2 regions of the Pantoea allii genome follow, and region 1 is predicted to be linked to the other one. Evidence: predicted binding sites of a transcription regulator. Region 1 holds the regulator's gene; the other holds the start of a gene.
What was found. Region 1 encodes ArgR, which controls arginine synthesis, uptake and breakdown. Its sites were predicted from a motif close to ANTGAATAAAAATACANT; they were not measured.

Region 1 (9,888 bases):
AGGTGATCCGTCGCGCCAACCAGACTGAATATGGCCTGGCGGCCTATTTTTATACGCAAAACCTGCAGCGTGTATTCCGGGTATCTTCGGCGCTGGAGAGCGGAATGATTGGCATTAATGAATGTGCTGTCTCGACAGAGCTGGCACCCTTTGGCGGCGTGAAAGAATCGGGCCTGGGACGTGAAGGATCGGTGCTGGGGATGGATGAGTACCTGGAGGTCAAAGCGCTGCACCTCGGCGGTTTAAGCTAGATGAATATCCGGGCGGCCTCAGGTCGCCCAGAGCCGGATAACGGGAGTCGTCAGTATGAGAGTCGAGCGTTTTGATTTTAATGAGATTGTCGATCAGGCCCATTTCTTACGCCAGTTCTGCGATCGCTTCGCCCTGAAAGCGCGGTTTATCTGCGATCTCGATGGGCTCTGGGACGTCATTGTCAGCCAGGGGCTACCCATGCCGTTAAAAATTGAATTTGTGAATCTTGGCCAGGGGCAAAAACGCCGCTATGGCGCTTTAATTCTGTTGTTCGACGAGGCTGAAGAAGAGCTGGAAGGACGGCTCCAGTTTAACGTCGTATAACCTATCGCTCGATAGCATGTCACCACGTTAAGACATCCTCAGCGTTCGGTGGGTTAACCGGTCGCCGGAAGCGTGCAGCTACGGCAGAAAATCGACATTTCTCGACAGCCCTCGCAACCTCTTGTTTGGTTTCTCTTCAAATTTTTTGAGCGTGATAACCTGCGCCCGTTATGGTCTGGTCAGGTTAAATGAAAAGAAAAAAAAGCCCACTCACGCCCCACGATGCGACATTCCGGCAGTTTCTGTCTCAGCCCGCCATCGCGCGTGATTTTATGGAACTGCATCTTCCAGCAGAGTTTCTCGCTATTTGCGATCTGAGCACGCTGAAGCTGGAGTCAGGATCTTTTGTTGAAGAGGATCTACGTCAGTATTTTAGTGATGTGCTTTACAGCTTAAAAACCACGCGCCGCGATGAGGGATATATCCATGTGCTGATTGAACATCAGTCTTCTCCGGACAGGCATATGGCATTCAGGATGATGCGCTATGCAATAGCGGCCATGCAGCGCCACCTTGATGCGGGATATAAAACGATCCCACTCGTGATACCGGTTTTATTCTACAGTGGTAAACGTAGTCCTTACCCTTTCAGTACCCGATGGCTGGACGAATTCACAACGCCTGCGCTCGCCGCTAAGCTGTACGGTAGCGCCTTTCCGCTGGTGGATGTTACCGTCATACCGGATGATGATATTGTCGGTCATCGCAGCATGGCCGCGCTGACATTACTGCAGAAGCATATCCATCAACGCGATCTGGCTGAGCTGATTGATAAACTGGCCCCTGTTTTACTCACCGGATATCTTTCTTCATCACAGGTTATATCGTTGGTACACTATATCGTGCAGGCGGGTGAAGCGTCTGATGCCGACGCTTTTTTACGTAATTTGGCACAGCGAGTGCCGCAACACGGGGACGCACTAATGACCATTGCCCAGCAACTTGAGCAGAAAGGCATTGAGAAAGGCCTCGAGCAAGGTATTCAGCTCGGTGAACAGCGTGGTCTTGAGAAAGGCCGCAGTGAGGGTGAACGTGCCGCCGCACTTAAAATCGCTCACACCATGCTGAAAAGTGGACTCGATCGCAGCACCGTTATCACAATGACAGGGCTGTCCGACGAGGATCTGACACAGCTTTCTCACTAACGTTTCTCTCTGTTAGCCGCTGGCGTGCTGATCGTATCGGCGGTCATGAACGGCTTTCCGCCACCGCTTCGCGATATCTGCCTACTGACATCCCTGAACACCGCGATAACCCCCTTTTATGCTGCCAGAACGGCTTCGGGTCCCCGGCATGGATCGTGACAAATGCCGGACTTTCTCTGTTTGACGGACATAAAAAAAGCCCCGGCGAGCGGGGCTAAAGGGTTCGTCATACTTAAGACGAGGAACTATTTATACAGCTGCGCGGTGATGTGATAGCTGTCACCGGTGTTCGCTTCGATAATTTTATAAGCGCTGGCACCTTGTTCATCTGCCTTCTGAGACAGCTGTGAACGGTAGTCGACAGGGGCACCTGCAACGCCACTGATGCTTACGGTTCCCACAGGTTGCAAGTTCTGCGTTTGGTCTGCTGTCACGAGTTGCGCTGCGGAAGCGCCAAAAGTCATTACGGAGAGCAGACTAACAGTTGCGATGGTTGCTTTGATTTTCATGATTTTTCCTCATTTATATCAACAACCTGCGGAATGAATAACATAGAGCGGGTCATCGATCTTGTCAGGGGCGGCCGCCTGGCCGCGGATAGCTTATTTGTACAGTTCAGCGGTGACGTGGAAGGTATCGTCACGGTTGTTCTCAATGACGCGGTAGTGGCCTGCACCTTGTGCATCGGCTTTCTGCGACAGTACCTGGCGAATATTGGTCTGGTCGCCGTTGATACCACTCACGCTAATTGTTTGATTCAGCGGCTGCAGGTTCATATCCTGCGCCTGTTGATTCGTTACCAGGCTGGCGGCGTTAGCACCAAAAGAGAGCAGTGAAGCCAGGCTCAGCACGGCAATCGTTAATTGGGTTTTCATGATTCATTCTCCGGTAATAATGTTTAACCAGCGAACGCGTGGATAGCAGCTGGTTACCTGTCAGTACCAACGATTTTATTTGTACAGCTCAGCGGTCGCGTGATAGTTGCCATCGTTGTAGGCCTCAATAACACGGAAGGCTTTTGCACCTTGCTGATCGGCTTTATCGCTCAGTTGCTGTCTGATATCGGATGGCGCACCGGCCACACCACTGACACTGACTGTGCCGACAGATTGCAGATTCTGTGCTTGTGAAGCAGAGATATAATCTGCTGCTGAAGCGCCGAATGACAGGGCAGATAAAATGCTTAAGGCAGCGATGGTAGTTTTAATTTTCATAAAAGATGTCCTCGTCGTGGTTGTTCTTCTTTTTTATTAGTGTGATTCACATCACGAAAGTAAGTATAGGACTAATAACGGCAGAAATTAATACCTGCCTAATAATGTTTTGTTGACTCAATTTAACCTTATGGGATTTTTTTATAACCAAAAGTTATTAAAATTGGTGAAAAACCTATCTCAGGCAGGTAATTACGCATAAAAACAGTAAGATGCGTGACTTTAACTTTTAGTGCGAAAAATCATGGTCGATCTGGCTGCTTAACTATTTTGGTCTGGGTGATAGCGCCACTATTTGAATGTAAAGCAGTGTAAAATAGCGCGTAATGGTAAGTGGCATAAAAGGTATGACCAATATTTCTTGTCCTGAAAGCATTACGGCTTAATGTTAAATCATTGAAAAATAATGTATTTTGCGAGCGATGGTCTGGAGAAGGGATGAAAGAGAAAGGGCAGGGTAAACCGGCAGTGTGCTGCCGGTCAGGCGTAACGGCTACAACTCTTGTTCAAACAGCACAAGGATCGCGTCGTGAAGTTGTTTGACGGTAAAGGCGCGGGCTGGGGTAATAAAGATAGTGTCATCACCAGCAATGGTGCCAAGGATACCTTCGGACTTACCCAGAGAATCCAGCAGGCGAGCAATCAACTGTGCGGCACCAGGACTGGTATGGATCACCACCAGCGCGTCATTGTAGTCAATGTCCAGAACCAGATTCTTCAGAGGGCTCGTCGTGGTAGGCACCCCGAGTTCGGCGGGTAAACAGTACACCATTTCCATTTTGGCATTGCGGGTGCGCACCGCGCCAAACTTTGTCAGCATCCGAGAAACTTTAGACTGGTTGATGTTCTCAAAGCCGTCTTCCTGCAGCGCCTGAACAATTTCGCCCTGAGAACTGAATTTTTCTTCTTTTAATAAAGCCTTAAAGGCTTTGATCAGATCGTCTTGTTTCGATGGGTTTCGCATAAGTTACCAGTAAACGTAAGAAAAACCGCGGTTCGGGCCGCAGTAAAGTCATTATTATGCATATAAATGAATTTTTATGCAATCGGTTGTTAATTGTACGAAGCGGTATCCATCGCGGGCGGCGATAATAGCAAAGAATTTACTCAGACCAAAACCCAGCTCACAGCCTGAAAAGGCAAAGGTTGCAAAGGTGTTATATTATTGATGAGGTAAGAAAATAAAAATGTACACTGCCGTTCTCTGTCTGCCGACGTCAAGATTGTCGGTCTCAGGTTATATCGATCACACTCTGGAGGGTTACCGGGTGGAAAGGCTGCATTTGTGAATGTCACTTACCCAAGGTAATGCTGACGGGACGAACAGGTCTGCCATCTGACTGCAATCCGGCGTGCGGAAGATAGTGGTATGATTAAGTGCGTTTTTAATCCGGAGATTAAGTGCGTAAGCACGTAAAATAGTCGCGGATGCGCGTCATCGCCTGAGCAGTTGATTTAGGTCTGACACAGATGGAATTTCTGCTTTTCTCTGCCCCATCTTAATAAGGAGTTATGAATGAAAGTTGCCGTACTCGGTGCCGCTGGTGGCATAGGCCAGGCGCTAGCACTTCTACTCAAAACCCAGCTTCCCGCAGGTTCAGAACTTTCTCTCTACGATATTGCTCCCGTTACACCGGGCGTTGCGGTCGATCTTAGCCACATTCCTACCGCGGTTAAGGTCAAGGGTTTCAGTGGAGAAGATGCCACCCCCGCTTTAAAAGGTGCTGATGTCGTGCTTATCTCCGCCGGGGTTGCACGCAAACCCGGTATGGATCGCGCCGATTTGTTTAACGTCAATGCCGGCATTGTGCGTAATCTCATTGAGCAGGTTGCCACTACGGCACCTAAAGCGTTGATTGGGGTGATCACCAACCCTGTTAACACCACAGTGGCGATTGCGGCTGAGGTGCTGAAGAAACACGGTGTTTATGACAAGAATCGTCTGTTTGGCGTAACGACGCTGGACATTATTCGCGCCAACACCTTTGTGGCTGAACTCAAAGGTAAAAAACCTGGCGAAGTAGAAGTCCCGGTGATCGGTGGGCACTCTGGTGTCACTATTCTGCCGTTACTGTCTCAGGTTCCTGGCGTCACCTTCAGCGAGCAGGAAGTCGCAGATCTCACCAAACGTATCCAGAATGCCGGTACAGAAGTGGTGGAAGCGAAGGCCGGCGGGGGTTCAGCAACGTTATCTATGGGGCAGGCCGCCGCACGTTTTGGTCTGTCACTGGTCCGTGCTTTAAACGGCGAAGCGAATGTTGTGGAGTGTGCCTACGTTGAAGGCGAGGGTGAGCATGCCCGTTTCTTCTCGCAACCGCTGCTGTTGGGTAAGAACGGTATCGCGGAGCATAAAGCTGTCGGTGCGCTGAGTCCGTTTGAGCAGCAGGCGCTGGAAGGCATGTTGGAAACCCTGAAAAAAGATATCGCCCAGGGCGAAGCGTTTGTGAAGCAATAATATCACCGCCCAAACAGGAAAACGCCCGGTCATACCGGGCGTTTTTTATTTTACAGTCCGCCTGATCTGAAGGTCCGCGTTGTTGGCGCCCCCGTCCCGGCAGCGCTTTTTCTGCTTAAGGTTTCGACACGCATCTGGAACGGTGGGAACGGCATTTCAATGCCATGTTCTGCAAAGCCATGCAGGATAAGCTGATGTAATTCATGGCGAAGCGGCATGCGATGGCCCATCTCGGCCGCATGCACACGCAGTTCAAACAACTGTATGCCCTGTTGCAAATCCACCAGGAAGACTTCCGGCGGTGGTGTATCCAGGACATAGCTGCAACGTTCAGCCGCCAGTTTCAGCAAGGTAGTCACCTCCTCGCTGCTTACCTGCGCAGGCGCAGGGATGGTAAGCACCACGCGGGTGACGGAGTCTGACAGCGACCAGTTAACGAACTGTTCTGTGATAAAGGCCTTATTGGGCACAATAATCTCTTTGCGATCCCAGTCGGTAATTGTGGTGGCGCGGGTGTTAATGCGCGTAATACTGCCAGTCAGATCGCGAATAGTGACGGTATCGCCGATACGAATGGGTTTTTCAAACAGGATAATCAGACCGGAGATAAAATTTGCAAAAATCTCCTGCAGGCCAAATCCCAGGCCAACACCCAGGCCGGTCACCAGCCATTGTAGCTTCGACCATTCAATCCCAATCAATGAGAAGCCCAGCAAGCCACCAATCAGCAACAACAGATATTTAGTCAGTGTGGTGATGGCATAACCTGTGCCTGGCGACAAATCAAGATGCTGCAACAGCGCCAGCTCAAGCAGGGCGGGCATATTACGCACCAACTGCGTAGTAATCACGAACACCAGAATGGCGATCAGGACGGCACCCAACGTAATAGGTTGAATGCTTTCCACGCCCTGTACGGAGGTGTTCACATCCCATAAGCGGATATTCTCAAGGAAACCAAACGCAGAATGGATTTCTGACCACAGGACAATAAATGAGACCAGTGCAATCAGCGTCAGAATCGAACGCACCAGACGCAGTGACTGGGCGCTGATTGCATCTAAATCGATCACGGGCTCTTCAATTTCAATGACGTCAGTGTTTTGCGCCTGATCTTTTTCTTCTTCATTACGTGCGCGGTTGGCCAGCATGTCGGCCCGACGCTGACGTGCGCGATCGAAACCCAACCTGCGTCGTTGAATCAGCATCCAGCGACGGATGATATGGTAAATAACCAGCAGGAAAAACCAGATTGCCACGGAGGTTTCCAGACGCGCCAGCAGCGCCTGAGCCGTTTCAAGATAGCCAATCATTGAGGCCAGCGCCGCCAGCAACGGAATGGCGATCATGATATTCCACAGCAGGCGGTTAATCATATTTTCGCCGTTACCTTCTTTATCAAGGTAAAGCGGAATACCCGCTCGCTTCAGGCTCACCGTGACAATACTCAGGGCACCGCAGATTAAAATAAAACACAGCCGGCCAAGCGTTGCTGAAAACAGGCGATCGTCAAGGTTGTCAAAGGTTATCAGCAGCATGATCAAGGGCACGATCAGGCCAATACTTAATGAGTAGTAGCGCATCGCGCGTGCCACACGCACCTGCGGCCAGCGGAAGTGCACGATAAACAGGCCGTTAGAACGGGCAAACTGGGCGCTGACCATGAATATCCACAGCAGAGGCAGGGTAGCTGTGATGCCATCGCCAATGGCCACAGCGACAGGATAGGGCCAGGCATTTTGCAGGCCGTATCCCAGGGTTGCCCAAAGCACGGGAAGCGGAAGCGCCACCAGAATCGACCAGAACACGGTTCGGATGGTCAGGCGGAAGCGATCCTGAGTGACCTTGCCGACCTTGCTGGCTGAGCGCTCAAGAAAAGCATTGAAGTGACGACGTGTGCTAAGGCTAAAACCGACCAGCAGCACTGCACCCAGAATGGGTAAGACGGTGCTGCGACTGGTAAACATCATCGCCAGGGCTTTGCCAAGCTGCCCCAGCGTATCCAGGGTCAGCAAATGGGACAGGCCTTTCGCCACGTCCAGAGGATAGCTTAATGAAATAGGGCTAACATCAGCCGTCCAGAATAGATAGCGATGCGTGGCATCTTTAACTTCGGTTAACGCATCCTGAAGCTGAGTATTGGCAACCTTGAGTTTGGTGATTTCCAGAATCAGCGTATCGCAGCCAGAAATCAGGGAATTCAGCAGTTCTCGTTGCGTTTTTAGCTGTGCATCCAGAATACGCTTTTGGTCACTGGTAAAAGGTTGCCCGTCTGCCTGATGCGCTTTACGCAGTGCGTTCTGACGTTCAAGCAGATCTTCATAATGCAGGCGCTGGACGCGCAGCTGTGCCATTTCATTGTCGATCTGCTGCGACTTCGGCATGTCAGGTAAACGCGCAACCTGCGCGCGAAGCGCATCACCGAGTAAGTTAGAGGCGCCCAGCCATTGAGACTGCTCCCGTAACGTCGACAGCGCCTGACGTACCTGGATAATTTGATTCGTCGCGAGGCGCTGTTGCGACGCGACCAGATCCATGCGCTGCGCCTGCTGGTTCAGCGCACCAGATAAATCGCGGTTAACACGAAACTGCTCGCTAATCGCGGGCGGTAAATCGCCGCTGTTTTCCGCCAGCTGTTCCGTCCGTGCCAGCGCGGTTTCCGCCTCGCGCTGACGTTGCTCGTTCAACTGATTACGCAAAGCCTGCAGATAATTATCGAGCTGGGTCACTTTGCGCTGATGCACTTCGGCGCGCATGCGAGCCAGCTCCTGACGATTATTTGCTGACAGCTGCGCCAGCTCATACTCATCCACTTTGGCTTTGTTCGCGGCATTTTCTGCCTGGCGTGCCATTAGCTGGGCCTGACCGGCCGGTGTGGCAGCGCTGCCCGCGCTTTGTAAGCGCCGCTCACTCTCGGTTAACGCACGGCGCGCTTCTGTTTGCTGCTGCGGCAGCTGTGACAAGGAGTCACTGATCTCCCTGGCGCGGTCCTGCTCCTGCTGCGCCTGGCGTCCTTCTTCGATCAACTGACTGCTGATTTGCAGGATCTCTTGTTCCAGCTCCGCGCTGCTCATGGTGCTGCGCACGCTCTTAGCGTTGTCGTTAAGCGTGGCGATCTGCTGCCTCAGCTCACGGGCAAGGCGCGGGAAGTCATCTATAACCTGCTGGTACTGTTGCGCGCGTTCGATAGCATCATCGCGTTCAGAAAGCGAGGCCAGGGCGGCCTCCAGCGACTGGATTTGCTCGGTTTGCGAGGCGGAATTTTTCGCTGCTTTGACCTCTTCCAACTGCTGTTTGAGTTGGCTGGCATCAGGCAGAGTGGCGGCTAGCGTGGCAGTGCTGAGCCAGAGGCTCAGCAGCAGACAAAAGATCGAACGCACGAACATAGGTTCTACTCGACAGCGTCAGGCGCGGTAGTCGTCAGTGGAAGGGCAATCGCCATAGGCTGGCCCAACCGAACTTTAGTTTCGGCCTCAAGGCTTTCTGCCAGTTTGATCCTGCCAGGCGCAAACAGATTGATAACGGTTGAACCCAGTTTGAAGCGGCCCATTTCCTGACCTTTAAGTAATACGACGGCACCGTCATGATCGGCTGCCGGGTAATGCCAGCGTTTGATAATCCCTTCGCGTGGCGGCGTCACTGTGCCCGCCCAAACCGTTTCAATGCTGCCGACAATGGTGGCACCCACCAGAATTTGCACCATAGGTCCCATATCGGTCTCAAAGTAACAAATTACGCGCTCGTTACGGGCAAAGAGATTAGGGATATTGCGTGCGGTCAGTGGATTAACGGAGTAAAGATCGCCGGGCACGTAGATCATTTCCCGCAGGATACCGTTACATGGCATGTGTACGCGGTGATAATCGCGCGGTGCCAGATAGGTAGTGGCGAATGCGCCATCACGAAACTGGGCGGCCATTTGCTCATTACCGGCCAGCAGGGCATCAATCGTGTAATAGTGGCCTTTCGCCTGGAAAATCTGGTCGCCTTCAATACGTCCGAGCTGGCTTATTGCGCCATCAGCAGGCAGGACGATCATGCTGGCATCGGTATCGATCGGGCGTGCATCGTCTTTCAACGGGCGCACAAAAAAATCGTTAAAGGTGCGGTAACTGGCTGTATCAGGTTTACGCGCTTCCGCCATATCGACGTTGTAGTACCAGACAAAACCATCAATGACCAGTTTTGTCAGCCAGCCGCCGCGACGGCTTGCTCCCCAACCTGCAAGTTCAGTCAGCCATTTTTTTGGGAGAATGTGATTCAAGCCGAGTTTAAAACGATCAAACACCCTAGCCTCCTGGCTATCTTTCATAACATTGACAAAAAGGGAGCGGATTGTAACAGCGCCCCAGTCAGATGGCGAATACGTCGTTACGGGCCTTAATCTTCACTCTCAGCGAAGTTTTTCCGGCTTTTCATTTGTGCCATGCTTTCCAGAATACGGTGGTAGTTATAGAAGCGGGATTGATCGATTTTTCCGTTTTCAACGGCTTCACGA
Region 2 (9,888 bases), 1.0 Mb from region 1:
CCCCTTTGGTCGCCTGGCGGGCGTCTTTAAGCGCCGTTTGTTCCCCCGCATTACCCTGAACATTTTACCCGGCACCCATATTCCAATGCCTGAGGCGAAGCGCGCCCGTGATCGCCGCGTGCTGGCCGGTGAGCACCTGCACCATATTATGATGGAAGCGCGCATGGCCGTGCGCCCGCGGGAAACCCTGTTCGAGGCCTTTCTCAATGCCCGCCAGCGCTACGGCGCCTTTAAACGCTGCATTGAAGACGTAAATTTCAAACCCGACAGCTACACAGGCTTACTGAAAAAAGCCCTGGGCGTTGGCCGTATTCTGGAACGTTACAGCCAGCCCAAAGAATATGTCGGACTGCTGCTGCCCAACGCGACGGTCACGGCGGCGGCAATCCTGGGCGCGTCCCTGCGCGGGCGCGTGCCCGCGATGCTGAATTACACCGCAGGCGTCAGCGGCATGCGCGCGGCGCTCACCGCCTCCCAGGTGAAAACGGTGTTTACATCCCGCCAGTTTCTGGACAAAGGTAACCTGTGGCACCTGCCGCAGGGCCTGACAGAGGTGCAGTGGATCTACCTGGAAGATCTGAAAGAGACCGTGACGCTCAAGGACAAGCTCTGGATACTGGCGCACCTGATTGTGCCGCGCCAGGCCCAGGTGGCGCAGCAGCCTGAAGAGGCGGCGATGGTGCTGTTTACCTCAGGATCGGAAGGCCATCCCAAAGGTGTGGTGCACTCCCACAAAAGCCTGCTGGCCAACGTTGAGCAGATCCGTACCGTGGCGGACTTTACGCCGCGCGACCGCTTTATGTCGGCCTTGCCGCTGTTTCATGCTTTCGGCCTGACCGTGGGGCTGTTCACACCGCTGATGACCGGCGCCCAGGTGTTTCTTTATCCAAGCCCGCTGCACTACCGGATTGTGCCGGAGCTGGTTTACGACCGTAACTGCACTGTGCTGTTTGGCACCTCTACGTTTCTGGGCAACTATGCCCGCTTTGCTCAGCCCTATGACTTTGCGCGCCTGCGCTACGTGGTGGCCGGGGCGGAGAAGCTGCAGGAGAACACGCGCCAGCTGTATATGGACAAGTACGGTATCCGCATTCTGGAAGGTTATGGCGTGACCGAATGCGCACCGGTGGTGGCGATCAACGTACCAATGGCCGCCAAAGCGCATACCGTTGGCCGCATCCTGCCCGGGATGGATTCTCGTCTGATGTCGGTGCCGGGCATTGAAAACGGCGGTCGCCTGCAACTGCGTGGCCCCAATATCATGAAGGGCTATCTGCGGGTCGAAAACCCCGGCGTGCTGGAAACCCCGGCGGCCGATAACGGCGAAGGGCAGATGGAAGCAGGCTGGTACGATACCGGCGATATCGTCAGCTTCGATGATGGCGGCTTCTGCCAGATTCAGGGGCGCGCCAAACGCTTTGCGAAAATAGCTGGCGAGATGGTGTCGCTGGAGGTGGTGGAGCAAATCGCCCTGAAAGCCTCACCGGATAAACAGCATGCTGCCTCGCTACGCCCTGACGGTAATCGTGGTGAAGCATTAGTGCTGTTTACTACCGACAGCGCACTGGCGCGTGACGGCCTGCAAAAAGCCGCCCGCGAGCTGGGAGCCGCCGATCTGGCCGTGCCGCGCGATATCCGCGTCGTAAAAACGTTGCCCTTACTCGGCAGTGGTAAACCTGACTATGTCACCCTGAAAAAAATGGCGGAAGAGGAACAGGCATGATGGTAGAACGTGATGCGCCGTTATTGTCGCGCGGCATGATAGCGGTAATGGTGGCGCAGTTTTTCTCGGCGTTTGGCGATAATGCCCTGCTTTTTGCTACTCTGGCGCTGTTGAAAAACCAGTTCTACCCCGACTGGAGCCAACCGGTCCTGCAGATGCTGTTTGTCGCGACCTATATCCTGCTGGCCCCCTTTGTGGGGCAGATGGCTGACAGTTTTGCCAAAGGCCGGGTGATGATGTTTGCCAACAGCCTGAAGCTGCTGGGCGCGATGATCATCTGCTTTGGTTTTAATCCTTTCCTGGGTTACACCCTGGTGGGGATCGGCGCGGCGGCGTATTCGCCCGCCAAATACGGCATCCTCGTGGAAATTGCCCATGACGAGAAGCTGGTTAAAGCCAACGGACTGATGGAAGCCTCGACCATTGCGGCCATACTGCTGGGTTCTGTGGCGGGCGGCATTCTGGCGGACTGGAATCTGGTTGCCGCGCTGGCGGTCTGCGCCCTGACCTATGCCGTGGCGGTCACTGCAAACCTGTTTATTCCCAAACTGCAGGCTGCACGTCCCGGCCAGAGCTGGAACTTTGCCGCGATGCTGCGCAGTTTTAGCCGCGCGACGCGCGTGCTGTGGAATAACCCCGAAACGCGCTTTTCCCTGCTCGGCACCAGCATGTTCTGGGGCGCTGGCGTCACGCTGCGTTTTCTGCTGGTGCTGTGGGTGCCGGTGGCGCTGGGTATCCAGGATAACAAAACCCCAACCACGCTGAATGCCATGGTGGCGATAGGGATCGTGGTCGGCGCGGCGCTGGCGGCCAGGCTGGTGACGCTGGAAACCGTGCGCCGCTGTATGCCTGCCGGTGTGCTGATTGGGGTGATGGTAGTGATTTTCTCGCTGCAACATACCATGCTGAATGCTTACCTGCTGCTGCTGGTGATTGGCGTACTGGGCGGTTTCTTTGTGGTGCCGCTTAACGCGCTGTTGCAGGAGCGAGGCAAACAGAGCGTCGGCGCTGGCAATGCGATTGCGGTGCAGAACCTGGTTGAAAACACCGCCATGTTGGTGATGCTTGGGCTGTATACCTTAGCCATTCGGACCGGTGCGCCTGCGGTGGCGACCGGCATCGGCTTCGGCGCGCTGTTTGCGCTGGCGATTACCGTACTGTGGCTGTGGCGTCCGTCCTCCCGCTCCTGATGTAACAACGGCAGGGCGCGCTGGCCCTGCCGTTATCTCCCTCTCTTCTTCTTCCTCTTCCTGACGCTGTCGCCAGTGAAACGGTGTCTCTTTTTTAGCGACGTTTTATATTTACTATTCAAAATAATATAGTTTATTTGGTTATTGTTTTTGCTGTTATTTTATTTTAATTACCATAACTTTTTGCAATGAATAATTAATTTAAACTTGAAATCGAATTCAAGGTTAAAAAATTTGAAATAAATATTTATTTATTATTGCCGATTAATTTCTGGCTTCCTTTGAGAATTCACTCGGGGAAAGAAAGGAGCTTGGTTTAATGAATATGACGCAAAGACTCTCTCTGGCTTTTTCACTTCTGGCAGGTTCGTTAATTATTCTAGGGATCGTAACCATTTCACTTCTCTCAGGTTTTCAGGCGAGATTTGAATATGTGCAGGTAAACACGATTGATTCGCTCAAAGTGCTGAATCGGTTGGTAGATGAAAGTAATCGCCTCTCTGTGGCGTTATATCGACATCAGACTGAAGATGAGAGCGGTAAACTGGCCAGCCTTGAAACGGTGATTCAAAAACGCATCGAGGATATTTCGACATTAACGAAATATTATTTCGATAATGATATTACCAATGACGAAGATCGGGCGATGACGGATAAGTCACTCCGGCTGATCGATGCCGTTAAACAAAGTCTGCCAGCGTTTCTCACAGCCTCCCGGTCGCATCAGAATGCACTCAGCCTGGCGTTGTTAAGTGATGGTGAAGGCATTGGCGGCGCTATCAGCCAGCTCAAAAGTAGTTATCGCAATCAGTTCGAGTTCAACAGCAAAATTGGTGAAGCGTTACGTCTGCAAAACCAACATATTTATCAGTTGACCAAATGGGGCATGGTGGCCGGTATCGCACTGGCGATTATCGGCCTGGGCATGTTGACGATTTTAACCATCATGCGCGTCCGTCACAGCCTGAACGCCATTGGCGAGCTGATGGAGCGTGCCAGCACCCATCTTGATCTTTCCCTGAAGGCCGATGACAGCCGACGTGATGAAGTTGGCATCATGGCGCGGTCTTATAATCGTCTGATGGAAAGCATCTCCGCCGCCTTGCATGCGGTCAGCAGCGCTTCACAGTCGGTCAGCAGTGCGTCGGGCCAGATTGCGGCGGGCAATGAGGACCTGTCTGCCCGCACCGAAGAGCAGGCTGCCTCGCTGGAGCAAACCGCGGCCAGCATGACCCAAATCAGCGAAACCGTCAGGCAGACCGCAGACAACACGCGCCAGGCAAGTCACCTTGCAGAAAACACGCGCAACCTCTCCGACACCAGTTCAGCCGCGCTCAATACGATGCTGGAGACAATGCAGGCGATTCGTGACAGCTCGGGTAAGGTGGGGGAGATTATTACCCTGATTGAAGGCATTGCGTTTCAGACCAATATTCTGGCGCTGAACGCGGCGGTCGAAGCGGCCCGCGCAGGGGAACATGGGCGCGGCTTTGCGGTTGTGGCGGGCGAAGTGCGCAATCTGTCGCAGCGGTCCACCACCGCCGCCCGTGAAATCAAAGCGCTGATTCAGACGTCCAATGGGTTGATCGCATCGGGAACGTCCCAGGCGGATAACGTGAATAACAATATGGAGACGATGCGCAGTGCAGTCAGTCAGGTCACCGATCTGGTTAACGAAATCGCCGCCGCGGCCACCGAGCAGAGTCAGGGGATTTCTCAGGTGCATCAGGCGGTTAATCAGATGGACGATGTGACTCAACAGAATGCGGCCCTGGTCGAAGAAGCCTCGGCCGCGTCGCTCTCTTTACAGGAGCAGGCCGATACGCTTGCTGCGCTGGTGCGGAAATTCACGCTCGCAGGTCCGCAGGCGGCGGTAGCTACGCCTCAGCGTAAATCTGCAGCGGTTGCGGCACCCAGACCGGTGCTGGCCCTGGCGACAGGCGGGCAGGATAACTGGGAACGTTTTTAAGAGAACAGGTCTGAAAGCACCGTGAACGGTCGGCGGTGAGAAGGGCAAGTCCTTCGTTTTACGCCAGCCCGGAAGTCGCGTGCGCACCCGGTGCGCACGCTTTTTTATCAACGACGCAGCGCGATCGCTTCAATCTCAATCTTCACGTCTTTTGGCAGACGGGCCACTTCCACGCAGGAACGCGCCGGGAAGGGCGCATTATGCTCGGTAAAAAAGGCTTCGTAGGTGGCGTTTACGGTCGCAAAGTCATTCAGATCTTTCACGAAGACCGTGGTCTTCACGATATCGGCAACCTTCAGGCCCGCCGCTTCCACGATCGCCTTCACGTTTTCCAGCGACTGACGCGCCTGTGCTGAGACGTCTTCGGCGACGTCGCCCGTGGCCGGGTTCACCGGAATCTGACCCGAGGTGATGATCATGCTGCCGAGATCAACGCCCTGCACGTATGGGCCGATAGCCGCTGGGGCTTTTTCCGTACTGATTTCACGAGACATCATTTCTCCTTAGATAAAGGCCGTGGCAGCAAAGGCGCTGCCCGCCATAAAACGCGGTTCATTATAAGCGCGGCAGGGCCGATTAAAAGTGACCCAATACCACATGACGGGCGAACTCTTTCTCACAGTATTTACATTTCAGGTGCACCTCATCGGCGCGATGCTTCACGGCAAAGCTGGAGCACACCGGTTCGCTGCGGCTGATGCAGTTGCTGTTCGGACAGGTCAGCACCCGGTCTATCCGGTCCGGCAACGTGGGCGCGATCTTGGCGACCACTTCATAATCATCAATGCGGTTGACGGTGGCGTGCGGCGCATAAAACGCCAACTGATTGATCTGATCTTCCGTAAGGTAAGTGTTTTCGATCTTAATCAGATCTTTGCGGCCCATCTCACCGGATGGCAGGTTCAGGCCGATGGTGATGCGCTGGTCGGTTTCGGTCAGACGAAACAGCGACAGGAGCTTAAAGCCCACCTGCGCAGGGATATGATCGATAACCGTGCCATTTTTGATGGCTTCGACCTGCAGTTTGTTATCCTGGCTCATACTGTCACTCCTTACAGGGCGGTGTCGCGGTTTAAGACCAGTGCCAGCAAAGCCTGGCGTGCGTAGATGCCGTTACCGGCCTGCTGGAAGTACCAGGCGTACGGCGTGCTGTCCACGTCGGTAGTGATTTCATCAATGCGCGGCAGCGGATGCAGCACCTTCATGTTATCGCGGGCACCGTTCAGGTCTGCCGCGCGTAAAATAAACTGCGCTTTGACGTTGGCATATTCGGATGGATCGAGCCGCTCTTTCTGCACCCGCGTCATGTAGAGAATATCCAGCTCTGGCATCACCTCTTCGAAACTGTCGTGGCGTGACCAGGCAATATTCTGCTCATCCAGCATATCCGTAATATAGGCCGGCATCGCCAGCGCATCCGGGGCGATAAAGAAGAAGCGGTTGCCGTCAAACTTGGCCAGCGCCTGGGTCAGTGAGTGCACGGTGCGACCATATTTCAGATCACCGACCATCGCCACGTTCAGGTTGCTGAGTCGGCCCTGGGTTTCATGGATGGTAAACAGGTCCAGCAGGGTTTGCGTAGGATGCTGGTTTGCCCCGTCTCCGGCATTCAGAATCGGAATGCCATTGGAAAACTCCGTAGCCAGTCGCGCAGCGCCCTCCTGCGGGTGACGCATTACAATGGCATCCACGTAAGTGCTGATCACGGAAATGGTATCGGCCAGGGTTTCCCCTTTTTTGCCCAACGAGGTATTGCTGCCGTCGGCAAAGCCCACTGCGGACGCGCCCAGGCGATGTATCGCGGTTTCAAATGACAGTCGGGTGCGGGTCGAGGCTTCGAAGAAGCAACTGGCTATCACGTTATGCTTCAGCAGTTCCGGCTGAGGGTGGTTTTTTAGCTGCGCAGCGGTGTGCAGCACCAGCTCCAGCTCGTCGCGGCTGAGATCGTTAATTGAAATGATATGCTTGCGATATAGCGGGTTAGCCATAGCTCTCTCCTCTGCGCGGCCGGATAACGGACAAAAAAAAGCCCCTTATACAGGGGCTTTTTTAAGATCGGTTCGATGACGGAAAGAAACAGCGGTGCCGCCTGCATTGAGGCGAGGTAGCGCGTCACATTGTCCACGATGCTGTTGCATGTTTCCTCCGGCAAATTGTGGCGCATTATACGCCATCAGGAATGCGCATCAAGGAAAAATCGCGCAGCAGGTAAACGTTTGCGGTTGCCCGATCAGCGCTGTCCCAGGGTGGCTATCATTACCGCTTTAATGGTGTGCATACGGTTTTCCGCCTGGTCAAAGACGATGCTGTGTGCCGATTCGAAGACGTCATTGCTGACTTCCATTCCATCCTGCAGGCCATACTGTTCCGCCATCTGACGACCCAGCGTGGTCTGATCGTCATGGAATGCCGGTAAGCAGTGCAGGAATTTCACCTGCGGGTTGCCGGTCAGCGCCAGCATTGCACTGTTCACCTGGTAGTTGCGCAGCAGGGCAATGCGTTCTTCCCACACTGCTTTCGCTTCACCCATGGAAACCCAGACATCTGTATAGATGAAATCGGCACCTTTAACGCCTTCGGCGATATCGTCTGTCAGCGTGATTTTGCCGCCGGTCTTCTCTGCAACCTGACGGCATTGTGCCACCAGTCCGGCTTCCGGCCAGCAGCTTTGTGGCGCGACCATACGCAGATCTAAGCCAACCTGCGCGGCGGCTTCCAGCATGCTGTTGCCCATGTTGTTGCGCGCATCACCCACGTACACCAGCGTCATCTCGCTGAGCGGCTTGCCTGGCAGGTGTTCCTGCATGGTCAGCAGATCGGCCAGCAGCTGCGTTGGGTGGAACTCGGTGGTCAGGCCGTTCCAGACCGGTACACCGGCATGTTCAGCCAGGGTTTCGACCAGCGCCTGGCCGTAGCCACGGTACTGAATGCCGTCATACATGCGGCCCAGCACGCGCGCGGTATCTTTCATCGACTCTTTATGGCCAATCTGGCTACCGTTTGGGCCGAGGTAAGTCACGTTTGCACCCTGATCGTATGCGGCAACTTCGAAAGAGCATCGGGTACGGGTCGAGTCTTTTTCGAAGATGAGCGCGATGTTTTTGCCTTTCAGGTATTGGGTTTCACTGGCGGTTTTTTTTGCGCGTTTTAATTCGGCGGACAGGCTCAGCAAATAGTCAATTTCCGCCGGGGTAAAATCCAGCAGCCTGAGGAAATGACGTTGATACAACTGACTCATACAGCACTCCGGTACGGGTTTCATAATGAATTAAAATTCAATCTAACCGTATGAATATGCATTTTCAACCCTGGCGAGAATAATCTTTTATGTTTTGTGTAGTGGCGCGACAGGCAGTATGGGAAAATAATCACTTATTGCCGAACTCAGAGAGGATATCGCCATGGCATTTGAAGCATTGTTGGAAGAGCAGCGTGAAGAGACGCGGCTGATCATCGAAGAACTGTTAGAGGATGGCAGCGATCCCGATGCGCTCTATACCATTGAGCACCATCTCTCCTGTAACAACTTCGACTCACTCGAAAAAGCGGCGGTGGATGCCTTTAAACTGGGCTATGAAGTCACCGAGCCAGAAGAGCTGGAGCTGGAAGACGGCACGACCGTGATGTGCGTGGACATTCTCAGCGAAGGCGCGCTGAAAGCGGAAATCATCGATGCCCAGGTAGAGCAACTGGTAAACCTGGTGGCGAAATACAACGTTGACTACGACGGCTGGGGCACCTATTTCGAAGATCCGAATGCCCCGGATGACGATGAAGACGACGGCGAGGCTATCGACGAAGACGACAACGGCATTCGTCATTAATTAACGCCGGGCGGAGCCTGCTCCGCCTTTTCTGTTCCCCTGTGTTGTCTGACCGTCATGAATTACGCACCCTTACTTGAACCCATACATCAGTTTTTACGCTGCCGCACACCTCAGGCCTGGATTGATGAGGCGCGCAAACCAGAAAACCTGACTCTGCTGCTCACCGATCATCTGGTGTGCGAACTCAAAGCGGCCCAGACCGCGGTGTGGCTGATCCGCAAATACGTTGCTGACAAGCCCAGCGGTGACCAGATTCTGGCCTGGCTGAAGCCTTACGAGAATTTTATCTTTCGTGAGGACGGCGACAGCGATTTTATCAATGCGCATAAAACGCTGACCAAAGCCATTATCGTGCGCAACGAACTGCCGTGGGCTGACGATCTGGTTGAGAAGATGGTGCTGCTGATCAAAGAAGAGCTGCACCACTTTTATCAGGTGTGGGAAATTATGCAGTCGCGTGGGCTGGTTTATCAGAAAATCACCTCAAGCCGTTATGCGAAAGGTCTGCTGCGTGAAGTGACCACCCACGAACCCGATACGCTGGTGGATAAGCTGATTTGCGGTGCCTATATTGAGGCGCGCTCCTGCGAGCGTTTCGCCAGCCTGGCACCTTACCTGGACAGCGAATTAGAGAAGTTCTATATCTCGTTGTTGCGCTCAGAAGCCCGTCATTATCAGGACTATCTGACGCTGGCGGCGCAGATTTCGCCAAAAGATATTACGGCGCGCGTGCGGGCGATTGGTGAGGCAGAGGCGAAGCTCATTGCTGAGCCGGACACGGAACTGCGCTTTCACAGCGGTGTGCCGGCGTTCTGATGAGAGTAAACGGTCTCTATCTATGACCGTTTACTGTTTGTAAATGTAATCAGATAGAATTTATTTATAATAAAAAGATAAATATTAAGTGTTAGTTTAATGCGAATGCGTTACCTCAGATAAATATAATTTGCGTCACTCATCACAGAATGTTTTTTCTGCTCTGATTTTTATTTGCGGAATAAGTATATTGCCCTTGCCGAATTAGGGTTGTTATTTTTCAAGCAAAACCTGATTCATAATTCTTCTCTGCCAGAGAGGATTATGAATCGGGTTTTTTTTCGTCGGGTATAACCCGGAAACAGAATTAGCGACTTTCTTTGAGGCCACTTTTCCTGAAAAGCGTTTAATGGAAGGATTCAT

Region 2: argF (ornithine carbamoyltransferase) is a predicted target of ArgR. The motif match lies at 8,145-8,162, and genes of this name have one in related genera.

Annotation. Positions count from the first base shown of each region.
Region 1 is NZ_CP125958.1:529,493-539,380, forward strand. It holds gene QNH99_RS02535 (NAD-dependent succinate-semialdehyde dehydrogenase) at 1-251, shown strand, start outside; gene QNH99_RS02540 (barstar family protein) at 307-576, shown strand; gene QNH99_RS02545 (Rpn family recombination-promoting nuclease/putative transposase) at 765-1,721, shown strand; gene yhcN (peroxide/acid stress response protein YhcN) at 1,967-2,230, opposite strand; gene QNH99_RS02555 (YdgH/BhsA/McbA-like domain containing protein) at 2,324-2,596, opposite strand; gene yhcN (peroxide/acid stress response protein YhcN) at 2,672-2,935, opposite strand; gene argR (transcriptional regulator ArgR) at 3,429-3,899, opposite strand; gene mdh (malate dehydrogenase) at 4,452-5,390, shown strand; gene mscM (miniconductance mechanosensitive channel MscM) at 5,441-8,776, opposite strand; gene asd (archaetidylserine decarboxylase) at 8,782-9,678, opposite strand; gene rsgA (small ribosomal subunit biogenesis GTPase RsgA) at 9,771-9,888, opposite strand, start outside.
Region 2 is NZ_CP125958.1:4,097,698-4,107,585, reverse strand. It holds gene aas (bifunctional acyl-ACP--phospholipid O-acyltransferase/long-chain-fatty-acid--ACP ligase) at 1-1,723, shown strand, start outside; gene lplT (lysophospholipid transporter LplT) at 1,720-2,913, shown strand; gene QNH99_RS19295 (methyl-accepting chemotaxis protein) at 3,233-4,882, shown strand; gene ridA (2-iminobutanoate/2-iminopropanoate deaminase) at 4,990-5,376, opposite strand; gene pyrI (aspartate carbamoyltransferase regulatory subunit) at 5,459-5,923, opposite strand; gene pyrB (aspartate carbamoyltransferase) at 5,935-6,870, opposite strand; gene argF (ornithine carbamoyltransferase) at 7,113-8,120, opposite strand; gene rraB (ribonuclease E inhibitor RraB) at 8,284-8,706, shown strand; gene miaE (tRNA isopentenyl-2-thiomethyl-A-37 hydroxylase MiaE) at 8,764-9,525, shown strand.